2 regions of the Streptomyces sp. NPDC058469 genome follow, and region 1 is predicted to be linked to the other one. Evidence: riboswitches for the same ligand, from Rfam matches in the RefSeq annotation. Region 1 holds a riboswitch; the other holds the start of a gene.

Region 1 (7,108 bases):
CACGCCTGCATCACGCGCCAGATCTCCAGCAGCCCGGCCCGGATCTCCTCCTCCGTGCGCCAGGCGCGCTCGTTCTCCAGCATCAGCGCGGAGATCGACAGGCCCGTCTCCTGCGTGAGCCGTAGCAGCTCGTCGCCCGTGCGGAAGGGGTACTTGAGGACCGTGTCGTCCAGCTTGATGCGGTCGGCGCCCACCGCCTCCTCGTCGACGACGAAACCGCCGCCCACCGAGTAGTACGTCTTCGACAACAGCTCGGTGCCCGCCGCGTCGTAGGCCCACAGCGTCATGCCGTTCGCGTGGTACGGCAGGGTTTTCCGGCGGTGCAGTTTCAGGTCGTTGTCGAAGGAGAACGGGATCTCGTGCTCGCCCAGGACCCGGATGCGCCCGGCCTCCTTGATCCGCTCCACCCGCTCGTCCGCCTTCTCCACGTCCACCGTGCGCGGCGACTCGCCCTCCAGGCCGAGCAGCACCGCCTTCGGGGTGCCGTGCCCGTGGCCTGTCGCGCCGAGGGAGCCGTACAGCTCGGTGCGGACGGAGGCGACGGAGTCCAGCAGGTCCTCGTTGCGCAGCCGGCGCGCGAACATGCGGGCCGCCCGCATCGGGCCGACCGTGTGGGAGCTGGACGGGCCGATGCCGATCGAGAACAGGTCGAAGACCGAGATGGCCACGGTGACTCCTCAGAACGCAACAACGCAGGGCGGTGCAAGGGGTGGGGCACCGCACACACCTCCCAGTGTGCGCGGCACCCCCGGTGGGCGACCACAGCCCGATGGGCCGACCGCAGCGCCCGGTGGGCCGACCTAGAGCCCGGGATACAGCGGGTACTTCTCCGCCAGCGCGGTCACGCGGGCCTTCAGGCCCTCCGCGTCGGCCTCCCCGAAGGGAGAGGGTGCCTTCAGCGTCTCGGCGATGACGTCCGCGACCTCGGCGAAGTCCTCGGCCGTGAAGCCGCGGGTCGCCAGCGCCGGCGTGCCGATGCGCAGGCCGGACGTCACCATCGGGGGCCTCGGGTCGTTCGGGACGGCGTTCCGGTTGACCGTGATGCCGACCTCGTGGAGCCGGTCCTCGGCCTGCTGCCCGTCCAACTCGGAGGTGCGCAGGTCGACCAGGACCAGGTGCACGTCCGTACCACCGGACAGGACGTCGACCCCTACGGCCTTCACGTCGTCCTGCACCAGGCGCTCGGCCAGCAGCCGCGCACCCTCCACCGTACGCCGCTGCCGCTCCTTGAAGTCCTCGCTCGCGGCGACCTTGAAGGAGACCGCCTTCGCGGCGATCACATGCTCCAGCGGACCGCCCTGGAAGCCGGGGAAGACGGAGGAGTTCAGCTTCTTCGCGAACTCCTTCTTCGCCAGGATGATGCCGCCGCGCGGGCCGCCCAGCGTCTTGTGGGTCGTCGACGTGACGACATCCGCGTACGGCACCGGGTTCGGGTGCAGCCCCGCCGCGACCAGCCCGGCGAAGTGCGCCATGTCGACCCACAGGAAGGCCTCGACCTCGTCCGCGATCCGGCGGAACTCCGCGAAGTCCAGCTGGCGCGGGTACGCCGACCAGCCCGCGATGATCACCTTCGGGCGGTGCTCCTTGGCGAGCTTCTCGACCTCGGCCATGTCGACCAGACCGGTCTGCGCGTCCACGTGGTAGGCGACCACATTGAACTGCTTGCCGGAGAAGTTCAGCCGCATCCCGTGGGTGAGGTGGCCGCCGTGCGCCAGGTCCAGGCCGAGGATGGTGTCGCCGGGCTGGGCCAGCGCGAACAGCGCGGCCTGGTTCGCGGAGGCGCCCGAGTGCGGCTGCACGTTGGCGTACTCGGCGCCGAACAGCTCCTTGACCCGGTCGATCGCGATCTGCTCGGCCACGTCGACGTGCTCGCAGCCGCCGTAGTAACGACGGCCCGGGTACCCCTCGGCGTACTTGTTGGTGAGGACCGAGCCCTGCGCCTCCATGACCGCGACCGGAGCGAAGTTCTCCGAGGCGATCATCTCCAGCGTGGACTGCTGCCGGCGCAGCTCGGCGTCGACGGCCGCGGCGATGTCCGGGTCTAGCTCGTGCAGGGGCGTGTTCAGAACAGACATCAGGTGTACGACTCCTCAGCCGGCGGTGAAGGCGGTGTACTCGTCGGCGGAGAGCAGGTCGCCCGGCTCCTGAGCGACGCGCACCTTGAACAGCCAGCCGCCCTCGAAGGGGGCCGAGTTCACCAGCGACGGGTCGTTCACGACGTCCTCGTTGATCTCGGTGACCTCGCCACCGACGGGCGAGTACAGGTCGGACACCGACTTCGTCGACTCCAGCTCACCGCAGGACTCGCCCGCGGTCACCGTGGAGCCGACGTCGGGGAGCTGGGCGTAGACGACGTCGCCGAGCGCGTTGGCCGCGAACTCGGTGATGCCGACCGTCGAGACGCCGTCCTCGGCGACCGACAGCCACTCGTGCTCCTTGCTGTAGCGCAGCTGCTGGGGGTTGCTCATGGCCTGAATTCTCCTGTACGCGGGGGAGTGCTGGTGAATGGGGGACTGCGAAGGACATCGGCGAACAGGGGCGATCTGCCCCAGGTCACGCACGAGACGCTACGACGACTGTCACTTCTCGCGCTTGTAGAACGGCAGCGCCACGACCTCGTACGGCTCGTGACTGCCCCGGATGTCCACGCCGACACCGGTCGTACCCGGCGCCGAGTGCGCGGCGTCGACGTAGGCCATGGCGATCGGCTTGCCCAGGGTGGGGGACGGCGCGCCGGAGGTGACCTCGCCGATCACCTGGCCGTCGGCGACGACGGGGTACCCGGCGCGCGGGACCCGGCGGCCCTCGGCGACGAGCCCGACGAGGACGCGCGGCGGCTGCGAAGCGGCGCGGGAAGCGGCCTCCGTGAGCGCCTCACGCCCCACGAAGTCGCCGTCCTTCTCGAACTTCACGACCCGGCCGAGCCCGGCGTCGAACGGGGTGAGGGAGGTCGACAGCTCGTGGCCGTACAGCGGCATGCCCGCCTCCAGGCGCAGCGTGTCCCGGCAGGACAGACCGCACGGGATGAGGCCGACCGGCGCTCCGGCCTCGGTCAGCGCCTGCCACAGCTTCTCCGCGTCACCGGGGGAGACGAACAGCTCGAAGCCGTCCTCGCCGGTGTAGCCGGTGCGGGCGATCAGCGCGGGGACGCCCGCGACCGTGCCGGGCAGGCCGGCGTAGTACTTCAGGCCGTCGAGGTCGGCGTCGGTGAGCGACTTGAGGATGCCGGGGGACTCGGGACCCTGGACGGCGAGCAGGGCGTACGCCTCACGGTCGTCGCGGACGACGGCGTCGAAGCCCTCGGCCCGCTCCACCAGCGAGTCCAGGACAACCTGGGCGTTGGAGGCGTTGGCCACCACCATGTAGTCAGAAGACGCGGCCTCGGTGTCCGCGAGCCGATAGACGATCAGGTCGTCCAGGATGCCGCCGTCGGCCCGGCAGATCATGGTGTAGCGGGCGCGGCCGACGCCCACGGAGGCGATGTTGCCGACGAGGGCGTAGTTGAGGAGCTGGGCGGCCTGCGGCCCGGTGACGGTGATCTCGCCCATGTGGGAGAGGTCGAAGAGGCCGGCCTTCGTGCGGACGGCGAGGTGCTCGTCGCGCTCGGAGCCGTAGCGCAGCGGCATGTCCCAGCCGGCGAAGTCGGTCATCGTCGCACCGAGCGAGCGGTGCAGCGCGTCGAGCGCGGTACGACGGGGGGTGGTACTGCTCATCGGTCGGTCTCCCAAGGCATGACGGCGAGGTCGTTCCTCCCCATCTGTCATCGGGACCTGAGAGGTTCGCCATGACCGCCACGGGACATGGGTTGCACCTTGGGTGGGGCCACCGGGAAGGGCGGCCCGCTTTTCAGATGTGCCTCGCCCGCGCGGTAACGGGGCCTGAGAGATTCAAGGGAGGGACTTGCTCCTTCGGCGCCCCGGACGACGTACGACCGGGGACTCTCCCGCGCGGATTCAAGCGGCCGGTATGCAGTTGGCGGGCACATCATCGCACAGGCTTTGTAACAGGCCTGTGGCCGGAAGCGAACGGAACCGCGAGACACCGTGCATTACCTTCTCTTTACGTTCAGTGGGGAGAACCTTTCCTGACCCCGCAGGGAGGACGATCACGGTGACAAGGACCACGGTGTACGCCACGACCTCGGCCGTAGCGCTGCCCAAGCAGCCCTCGGCCCCGGCCGGAGAGGCATGCCCGGGCCGCCCGGTACCGACAGTCCGCGATCTCCGCGAGCGCGCCGGCCACAGCCCGCACGGGCTCCTCTTCGGCCCCCGCGACCTGGTCGTGGTCACCGGTCTGCCCGGCAGCGGCAAGTCCACGCTGATGCGGCGCGCGGTGGCGGGCGACGGCGTCCGCGTCGACAGCCAGGACACCCGCGACCGCTGGGAAACCCGTATATCCCGTGGACCGGGCCTCTCCGGCCTCCTCCCGTACGCGGTCTACCGCCCGCTGGTCCGTCTCGCCCACTACGCCGGACTGCACCGCGCCCTGCGGTCCGCGTCCGGAGCCGTCGTGCACGACTGCGGTACGCAGACCTGGGTGCGCGGCTGGCTGGCCCGCGCCGCCGGGCGCCGGGGCGGCGCGCTGCACCTGGTGTTCCTCGACGTCAGCCCGGACACCGCGCTCGGCGGCCAGCGCGAACGGGGCCGCGGAGTCTCGCGGTACGCGTTCCTGCGCCACCGCAGGGCCGCCGCCCGACTGCTGCGCTCGGTGGAGCGCGGCGACCTGCCCCGGGGCGTCGACTCGGCGGTTCTCCTGGACCGGGACGCGGCGGACGTGCTGCGCCGGATCGACTTCGCGGACTGAGCCGCTAGCCTTTTCAGCCACAGCAGGGTTACAGCAGGCGGTTTCACCAGCAGGCGGTAGGTAGATGGACTTCCCGGCGGACTTCCCCGGTCAGGCGCACCCCCACCCGCATCCGCACGGCGGATGGCCGGGCAACGAGCTGGAGGAGGTGCTCTCGGCCTCCCTCGGCATGCCCTCGGCCGGCGGCCGGATCATCGAGGTGCTCGGCCGCAGCTTCGTCTGGGTCCCGCTCCCCAGCGGCGGCGGCCCGCAGAGCGGCCCCCTGGACCTGCCGACACTGGACATCGAGGGGCAGGCGTACGTCCCGGTCTTCAGCTCCGAGGAACAGTTCCGGCAGGTCGTCGGCTCGCATCTGTCGTTCACGATCGCGCCCGCGGTGGAGTTCGCCCGCGGGCTGCCCCCGCAGGTCGGCATGGCGGTGAACCCGGGCGGCGTGGTCGGCGTCCCCCTCCCGCCCCTCGCCATGGCCGAGCTGTGCCGCATCGGCCGCACCGCCCTCGACGGCCCCACCAGCGGCGGCCGCGTCCGCCTCTACGAACCCGACTGGCAGGACGACCCGGTCGACTTCCTCGCCTCGGCCTCCACGGAGTTCGCCGCCACGGGTGTCGTCGGCTCGGCCCGCCGCTGCCTGGCCGCCATCGAGACGGCCGACCCGGTGATGTTCGTAGGCGTAGAACTGACCAATTGGGACGGCGACTTGAGAGCGGCCCCGATGGAGGCCCTGGCCCGAGCGCTGGGCCAGGTAACGGTCCAGTGGCAGGTCAACCTGGTCCTCCTGGACGTAACCCAGGACCCCGTGGCGGACTGGATGAGGCAGACAGTGCGCCCCTTCTATACACAGGGTCACTAGCAAGCATCCCAAGGGGCAGCATCCTCAGGGGCGCGGGGCTGTGTCGATGTGCGGCTCCGCCGCGTGGGCGCGCCCAGCCACGAACGACCCGCACTCGCCAACGCACACAAGGCCCCCACCCCTCGGGCGCTTAAGCTGTTTCCCAACGCAGGCCAACTACCAGAAGGGGCGGTACACGTGAGCGCCAGCGGCACCGCGACCGGCCAGGTCGAGCACATGCTGCGCCAGGTGACGCCCGGGCGCTACGACGCCTACGAGGCGCTCCTGCGCGCCCTCGCGACCCCCCACTCCGGTCAGATCTGGATGCTCCTGTGGCACGGCCAGTCCGGCTCCCCGGACGCCCAGTACGGAAACATGCAGGTCGAGAACTACGGCTACGCCCCCTGCGTCACCTCCGCCCAGGAGCTCTCCGCCAGCGGCTGGAACCGCTCCTACGAGGTGGTCGACGGCCTCGACGTGGCCCGCACGCTCTACCCCGACCACTTCGGCCTCTGGCTCAACCCGCACGCCCCCGGCGGCGGCGTCGGTATCCCCTGGCTCGACCTGCGCCGGATCGCCACCGGCCTGGAACGCCAGCCGGCGGGGCCCCTGCGCCTGTCGGAGCCGGGCATCGAGATCCCGCAGTTCTACGCCCAGCTCACGCAGAACGCCCACCGCACCCCTGCGGTCCGCGCCCTGCGCCGCGCCTGGGTGCAGCCCGCGCTCGGAGCGCCGTATCTCGCGATCGGTCTGGATGTCTACGACACCAGCCCGCCCGCCGTGGACTCGGTGCGCGGCATGATGCAGCAGTCGATCGGGGCGGTCCCCGACGGGCTGCCGGTGTCGACCGTGGCGATGTCCGACGAGTACGACCCGGTGGCCCTGTGGCTGCGGGCGAACGCCCGCCCGTTCTACGACCGTGAGGCCCACGCGGCGCCCGCTCAGGCGGGTGGGTACGGATACCCACCCGTCCGTGGTGGATACTGAACCCGCGAGTCCTCTTCCCAGCTTCTCCGCAGGATTTACGTCTACGTCACATTTCTTCGCGCGTAGACGGCGGTGTGGTGCCCCGAAATACGCCGAATCTCCGTTCTGTCCCAAGTGCCCGGCGTCCGGGGGGCGTTACCCACTGTTCGGATAACGGAATCCCTAGTTAAGCATCACGGTTGCGCATACTTTCGCCGCCAGACCTGGCGGGTGATCGCAGCCACGCTGAAGACTCGCGACTCAGACACAGGGTCCAGGGACCCATGTCCACTGCAAGTCGACAAAGCCGCTAATCCGCGGCAGGCGTAAGCCGGTAACCACCGGCGAGAGGGGTCGGGTCACAGTGACCGCACCGATCGAGACCACGGGAGCGGAAGCCGGGGCGCAGCCGGAGGCTGTGCTCGTCGGCGCCGAGAAGGGGCAGATCGAGGGCCGTTCCCTTGGACAGATCGCCTGGACCCGGTTCAAGAAGGACAGAGTCGCCGTGGC
Region 2 (7,108 bases), on a different contig from region 1:
GGCTCGTCGACCAGGTGGTGGCCCCGCTCAAGCGCCACCGCAATCCGCAGACCAGGGCCCACGCGGAGGCCCGTACGAAGGAGCTGGCGGGGCTCACGGTGAAGCTGCACGCGGCTCTGGTGCAGACCGCGCTCGGCGTGCGCCTGCCCTGAGACGGGCGGTCTCGCGGCCGCCTGATCGGTCACCCGTTCTCGGCCCGACTACCCAAACGTCCCGGGCACGGCCTAGGGTTGCTGTGTGAACGAGCTCGATGTCGTAGGTGTCCGGGTCGAAATGCCCTCCAACCAACCGATCGTGCTCCTGCGTGAAGTGGGAGGCGACCGCTACCTCCCCATCTGGATCGGGCCCGGGGAGGCGACGGCGATCGCCTTCGCGCAGCAGGGCATGGCCCCCGCACGACCGCTGACCCACGACCTGTTCAAGGACGTGCTGGAGGCTGTCGGCCAGGAGCTGACCGAAGTGCGCATCACGGATCTGCGGGAGGGCGTCTTCTACGCGGAGCTGGTCTTCGCCAGCGGCGTCGAGGTGAGCGCCCGCCCGTCCGACGCCATAGCGCTGGCGCTGCGCACCGGGACGCCGATCTACGGCAGTGACGGTGTGCTCGACGACGCGGGCATCGCGATCCCGGACGAGCAGGAGGACGAGGTGGAGAAGTTCCGCGAGTTCCTCGACCAGATCTCACCCGAGGACTTTGGGACCAACAGCCAGTGAGACCGACGGCCGGCGAGAAATGCCGGCATTTGCCACCGGCGAGTGAGAGCGTCCTGCGGCTCTCCGCGAGCGCATTCGGCTAGCCTTTCCCCGCGGTGGGGTACGGGAAACCACTCCTAGGGTGATTATCACTCGGCGTGCCGAGTGTGGCGATCGTTGACGCACCCCTGGTGACTGCCTACCGTCGAGAAGGCAGGTCAAGGACGGAGGTCGGCGTGAGAAGCAGCGGCGACGGTACGGCTGGGGGTGCCCCGGAACGCAGTTTCGGGGACAGAGGTCCGTACCCGCTTCACGGCAGTGCGGCCGATCACGCCCCGCAGCGACCGGCGGCAGTGCCGAGCAGCGGAGGGACGACGTCCATGGCGTCCGAGCAGATCGGCTACCGGGGCCCTACGGCCTGTGCGGCGGCCGGCATCACCTATCGGCAACTGGACTACTGGGCGCGCACGGGGCTCGTCGAGCCCAGTGTGCGGCCCGCACACGGGTCGGGGACGCAGCGGCTCTACAGCTTCCGGGACGTCGTCGTCCTGAAGATCGTCAAGCGGTTCCTCGACACGGGTGTGTCGCTGCAGAACATTCGCAGCGCCGTTCTCCACCTCAGGGAGTGCGGCTTCCGTGACCTGGAGCGCATGACGCTGATGAGCGACGGCGCCACGGTCTACGAGTGCACCTCGCCGGACGAGGTCCACGCGCTGCTCCAGGGCGGCCAGGGGGTCTTCGGGATCGCCGTGGGGGTCGTGTGGCGGGACGTCGAGAGCGCCCTGTCGCAGCTGCACGGGGAGCGCGTCGACACCGGTGAGACGCTCGTCGGGGCCAACCCCGCCGACGAGCTGGCCAGGCGGCGCAACCGGGCCGTCTGAGGCCCGGCGGGAGCCGTAGCGGGGCATTGTCAGTGGCGTAGGGCAGCATCGGAGATGTGAGAACCGCGCCCACGATCCTGCATCTCGACATGGATGCCTTCTTCGCCTCGGCGGAGCAGGCGTCCAAGCCGAGCCTGCGCGGGAAGGCCGTCGTCGTGGGCGGGCTCGGGCCGCGTGGGGTGGTCGCGACGGCGTCGTACGAGGCGCGGGTCTTCGGGGTGAACTCGGCGATGCCCATGGCGCAGGCGCGTCGGCTCGCTCCGAACGCGGCGTATCTCGTGCCGCGCTTCGGGTTCTACCGGTTGATCAGCGAGCAGGTGATGGGGCTGCTGCGGGAGTTGTCGCCCCTGGTGGAGCCGCTGAGCCTGGACGAGGCGTTCGTGGATTTGGAGGCCGGGGGAGCGGCCTGGGACGGGGAGTCGGCGCAGCTGACCGGGGCGCGGCTGCGGGCGGACATACGGGCGGTCACGGGGCTCACGGGGTCGGTGGGCCTCGCCGCCTCCAAGATGATCGCGAAGATCGCCTCCGAGCGGGCCAAGCCCGACGGGCTCGTGCTGATCGAGCCCGGGACCGAGCGGACGTTGCTGGGGCCGTTGTCGGTGCGCACGCTGCCGGGGGTCGGGCCTGCGACGGGTGATCATCTGCGGCGGGCCGGGATCACCACGGTCGACGAGATCGCCGAGGCGGGCGAGGACGAGCTCGTACGGCTGGTGGGCAAGGCGCACGGGCACGCGCTGTACGCCATGGCGCTGGCGCACGACGAGCGGCCCGTGGTGGCCGAGCGGGAGACCAAGTCGGTGTCGGTCGAGGACACGTACGACGTGGACATCCACGACCGGATCCGGGTGGGCCTTGAGGTGCAGCGGCTCGCTGACCGGTGCGTGCGGCGGCTGCGGAGTGCCGGACTGTCGGGGCGGACCATCGTGCTGAAGGTGCGGCGCTACGACTTCTCGACGCTGACCCGGTCCGAGACACTGCGCGGGCCCACCGACGACCCGGGGGTGGTGCGGGAGGCGGCGGCACGGTTGCTGGACTCCGTGGACACCACGGGCGGGGTGCGGCTGCTCGGGGTGGGTGTCTCCGGGCTCGCCGACTACACGCAGGAGGACCTGTTCGCGCAGGCGGCGGGGGAGCAGGCCGACCTTCTTGAGGAGGAGCACGCGGAGGTGGAGCGGGGCGAGGAGCCGGCGGCGCCCGTCGAGCGGCACTGGCCCGCGGGGCACGATGTGCGGCACGCCGGGTTCGGGCACGGGTGGGTACAGGGGAGCGGGCTGGGGCGGGTCACCGTGCGGTTTGAGATGCCCGAGGATTCTGGGCCGGGGCGGGTGCGGACGTTCCGGACCGACGATCCGGAGCTGGAGCCGGCGGAACCGTTGCCGTTGGTGACGCGGCGTCCTGATGTGCCGCCGGGTGAGCCGCCTGCGCTGATGGCGCGAGGGTCTGGTGACACGTCGGCGGAATCGTTGCCGTTGGTGGGGCGGGGTCCGGGTGGCTTGCCTGTGGTGCCGATGCCGATGCCGATGCCGTTGGCGGTGGGAGGAGCCGAGGACCGGCTGGTTGAACCGCCGGTGACGGTCGCGCGGCGTGCTGACGTGTCGCCTGCGGTGTCGGTGCCCCTGGAGAGCCGAGGCTGCGACGAGCCGTCTACCGAGCCATTGCCGTCGGCGGCGCCGGGTCCTGATGATCCGCAGGGTGGGCCACTGCTGTCGGTTGCGCGGGGTCCCGGTGCCAGGCCTGTCGAGCCGCTGCCGTTGGCGGAGCCTGGCTCCGGTGTTCCGCAGGCCGAGCCGTTGCCGTTGGACGAGCGGCGTTCCGACGTCGCGTCTGCCACGCCGTTGCCGTCGGTGGAGTCAGACTCCGATACCCCCGCTGCATCCGCGCCCCCGGACACCCGACGCCCGCATACCCCGTCCGCCGCGTCACCGTCCCCGGAGGCTCCAAGCCCCGGTGACGACCCGGCCCACGAACCCGCTCAGGTGTCGTCCGAGCCTGCCAGTTTGCCGAAGTTGTGGTCCGGGAGGGACGGGGGTGGGGCCACGTCGAGGCCGTAGTGGTGGTAGAGCTGGAGTTCCTGGTCCGGGGAGAGGTGGCGGCCTACTCCGAAGTCGGGGGCGTCCTTGATCAGGGAGCGGTCGAAGGGGATGTGCAGGGTGCCCTCGATCAGTTCGCTGGGCTCCAGGGGGACGAAGGCGTCTCTGGAGAACAGGCCGGTTCGTATGGCCGCCCACTCCGGTACGCCGGTCGCGTCGTCGAGGTAGACCTCGTCGATCGTGCCGATCTTGGCGCCGGTGCGGTCGAACGCCTTGCGGCCGATCAGGTTGCGCGGATCGATATCGGTCTGCACGGGCCCTCCTCCTGGTCGCAACTCATCCGTAAGCACTACAAAAGAGCACATTGGGGAAGGTGGCCACTCGAAAGCTCGGCTTCAACGCTCGCTGGTAGGCTGGCCAACGGCTGCTGACCCCGTGCGGGAGAGTCCTCCAGACTTCATCGGAGGCGCCGAAGGAGCAAATCCTCCCCGGAATCTCTCAGGCTCACGTACCGCACGGACGAGGTCACTCTGGAAAGCAGAGCGCGTGTCGTCGACTGTGCCGACGGCTCTCGCTCTCACCGACGGTGAAAGCCGGTGACCTTCGGGTGACCGGTGAAGCTCTCAGGTTGAGATGACAGAGGGGGAGGCCGTCCGGGCACCCAGCGTCGTGGTGCCCATCGAAGGTCGTGTCCGACCAGGAGGCCTCCCTAATGACCGCCCCTCGCACTTCACTCTCCGAGCTCGAACAGGGCATCCCGTTCGAGCAGCGCCACATCGGGCCCGACCAGGAGGCGCGGGCCAAGATGCTCGCGCAGGTCGGATACGGCTCGCTCGACGAGCTCACGGCCGCCGCGGTCCCGGATGTGATCAAGAACGCCGACTCCCTGGACCTGCCGGGCGCCCGCACCGAGCCCGAGGTGCTGGCCGAGCTGCGCTCCCTCGCGGACCGCAACGAGGTCCTCGGTTCCATGATCGGGCTCGGGTACTACGGGACCTTCACCCCGCCCGTGATCCTGCGCAACGTCATGGAGAACCCGGCTTGGTATACGGCCTACACGCCGTACCAGCCGGAGATCTCCCAAGGGCGGCTCGAAGCCCTTCTGAACTTCCAGACGATGGTCGCCGACCTCACCGGGCTGCCGACCTCCGGCGCGTCGCTGCTCGACGAGGGGACCGCCGCCGCGGAGGCCGTGGCCTTGTCGCGGCGCATGGGCAAGAACAAGAAGGGCCTCTTCCTGGTCGACGCGGACGCGCTGCCGCAGACCATCGCCGTGATCGAGACCCGCGCCGAGCCGGCGGGTGTGGAAGTTGTGGTCGCCGACCTCAGCGACGGCATCCCGGCCGACATCGCCGCGCGTGAGATCAACGGCGTGCTCGTGCAGTACCCGGGCGCCTCCGGTGCCGTACGCGACATCGCGCCGCTGATCGAGCAGGCGCACACGCTCGGCGCGCTCGTCACCGTCGCCGCCGATCTGCTCGCGCTGACACTGCTGAAGTCGCCGGGTGAGCTGGGGGCGGACATCGCGGTCGGTACGACGCAGCGCTTCGGGGTGCCGATGGGCTTCGGCGGGCCGCACGCCGGATACATGGCCGTGCACGAGAAGTTCGCGCGCAGCCTGCCCGGGCGGCTCGTGGGCGTCTCCGTCGACGCCGACGGACACAAGGCCTACCGCCTCGCCCTGCAGACGCGCGAGCAGCACATCCGTCGTGAGAAGGCCACGAGCAACATCTGCACCGCCCAGGTGCTTCTTGCGGTCATGGCCGGCATGTACGCCGTCTATCACGGGCCCGAGGGGCTGAAGGGCATCGCGCGGCGGACGCATCGGTACGCCACGATCCTCGCCGCCGGGCTGAAGTCCGGGGGTGTCGAGGTCGTACACGGCGGCTACTTCGACACCCTGACCGCGCGCGTTCCCGGCCGGGCCGCCCAGGTCGTCGCCGCCGCCCGCGAGGACGGCGTCAACCTGCACCTCGTGGACGCCGACCAGGTGTCGATCGCCTGCGACGAGACCACCACACGTGCCCAACTGGCCGCCGTATGGACCGCGTTCGGGGTCGACGGGGACATCGAGGCGCTCGACGCGTCCGCTGAGGACACGCTGCCCGAGGGGCTGCTGCGCACCGACGCGTACCTCACGCACCCCGTGTTCCGGGACCACCGTTCCGAGACCGCGATGCTGCGCTACCTGCGCCGGCTCGCCGACCGGGACTACGCGCTCGACCGGGGCATGATCCCGCTGGGCTCCTGCACCATGAAGCTCAACGCGACCACCGAGATGGAGCCGGTCACCTGGCCCGAGTTCGGGCAGTTGCACCCCTTCGCGCCCGCCGAGCAGGCGCAGGGATACCTCACGCTCATCCGGGAGTTGGAGGAGCGGCTCGCCGAGGTCACCGGGTACGACAAGGTGTCGTTGCAGCCCAACGCCGGTTCGCAGGGCGAGTTGGCCGGGCTGCTCGCCGTACGCGGATACCACCGGGCCAACGGTGACGAGCAGCGGACCGTGTGTCTGATTCCGTCGTCCGCGCACGGCACCAACGCCGCGAGTGCCGTGATGGCCGGGATGAAGGTCGTCGTCGTGAAGACCGCCGAGGACGGCGAGATCGACGTCGAGGACCTGCGGGCGAAGATCGAGCAGTACCGCGACGAGCTGTCAGTACTGATGATCACGTACCCGTCCACGCACGGCGTGTTCGAGGAGCACGTCGCCGACATCTGCGCGCAGGTCCACGAGGCCGGCGGTCAGGTCTACGTCGACGGCGCCAACCTCAACGCCCTTGTGGGGCTTGCCAAGCCGGGCCACTTCGGCGGTGACGTCTCGCACCTCAACCTGCACAAGACGTTCTGCATTCCGCACGGCGGTGGTGGTCCGGGGGTCGGGCCGGTCGGGGTGCGCGCGCACCTCGCGCCGTATCTGCCGAACCACCCGTTGCAGCCGGCTGCCGGGCCGGAGACCGGAGTTGGGCCGATCTCGGCCGCTCCGTGGGGTTCCGCCGGCATCCTGCCGATCTCGTGGGCGTACGTCCGGCTCATGGGCGGCGAGGGGCTGAAGCGGGCCACGCAGGTGGCGGTGCTCAGCGCCAACTACATCGCCAAGCGCCTTGAGCCGCACTACCCCGTGCTCTACACCGGGCCCGGCGGGCTCGTCGCGCACGAGTGCATCATCGATCTGCGGCCGATCAGCAAGGCGACCGGCGTCAGCGTCGACGACATCGCCAAGCGGCTCATCGACTACGGCTTCCACGCGCCGACGATGTCGTTCCCGGTGGCCGGCACGCTGATGATCGAACCGACCGAGTCCGAGGACCTGATCGAACTGGACCGGTTCTGCGAGGCGATGATCGCCATTCGCGGGGAGATCGAGAAGGTCGGCGCGGGTGAGTGGCCGGGCGAGGACAACCCGTTGCGGAACGCACCGCACACCGCTGCCTCGCTCGGCGGGGAGTGGGAGCACGCGTACACGCGCGAGGAGGCCGTCTTCCCGGCCGGCGTGTCCGTCGCGGACAA

Evidence for each region. A riboswitch is a leader RNA that binds a small molecule or an ion and turns the genes downstream of it on or off. The one in region 1 is predicted to bind glycine.
Region 2: linked by a shared signal. The riboswitch ahead of gcvP (aminomethyl-transferring glycine dehydrogenase) and the one ahead of gcvT (glycine cleavage system aminomethyltransferase GcvT) in region 1 are both predicted to bind glycine.

The regions. Positions count from the first base shown of each region.
Region 1 is NZ_JBHXME010000003.1:220,768-227,875, forward strand. It holds gene ACFWP5_RS03450 (L-serine ammonia-lyase) at 1-668, opposite strand, end outside; gene glyA (serine hydroxymethyltransferase) at 801-2,075, opposite strand; gene gcvH (glycine cleavage system protein GcvH) at 2,091-2,468, opposite strand; gene gcvT (glycine cleavage system aminomethyltransferase GcvT) at 2,580-3,713, opposite strand; glycine riboswitch at 3,857-3,956, opposite strand; gene ACFWP5_RS03470 (AAA family ATPase) at 4,105-4,803, shown strand; gene ACFWP5_RS03475 (enhanced serine sensitivity protein SseB) at 4,868-5,653, shown strand; gene ACFWP5_RS03480 (enhanced serine sensitivity protein SseB C-terminal domain-containing protein) at 5,831-6,619, shown strand; gene ACFWP5_RS03485 (ABC transporter permease) at 6,963-7,108, shown strand, end outside.
Region 2 is NZ_JBHXME010000210.1:7,164-14,271, forward strand. It holds gene ACFWP5_RS47095 (MerR family transcriptional regulator) at 1-152, shown strand, start outside; gene ACFWP5_RS47100 (bifunctional nuclease family protein) at 238-711, shown strand; gene ACFWP5_RS47105 (MerR family transcriptional regulator) at 927-1,571, shown strand; partial or broken gene ACFWP5_RS47110 (DNA polymerase IV) at 1,628-3,040, shown strand; gene ACFWP5_RS47115 (PRC-barrel domain-containing protein) at 3,544-3,915, opposite strand; glycine riboswitch at 4,030-4,125, shown strand; gene gcvP (aminomethyl-transferring glycine dehydrogenase) at 4,314-7,108, shown strand, end outside.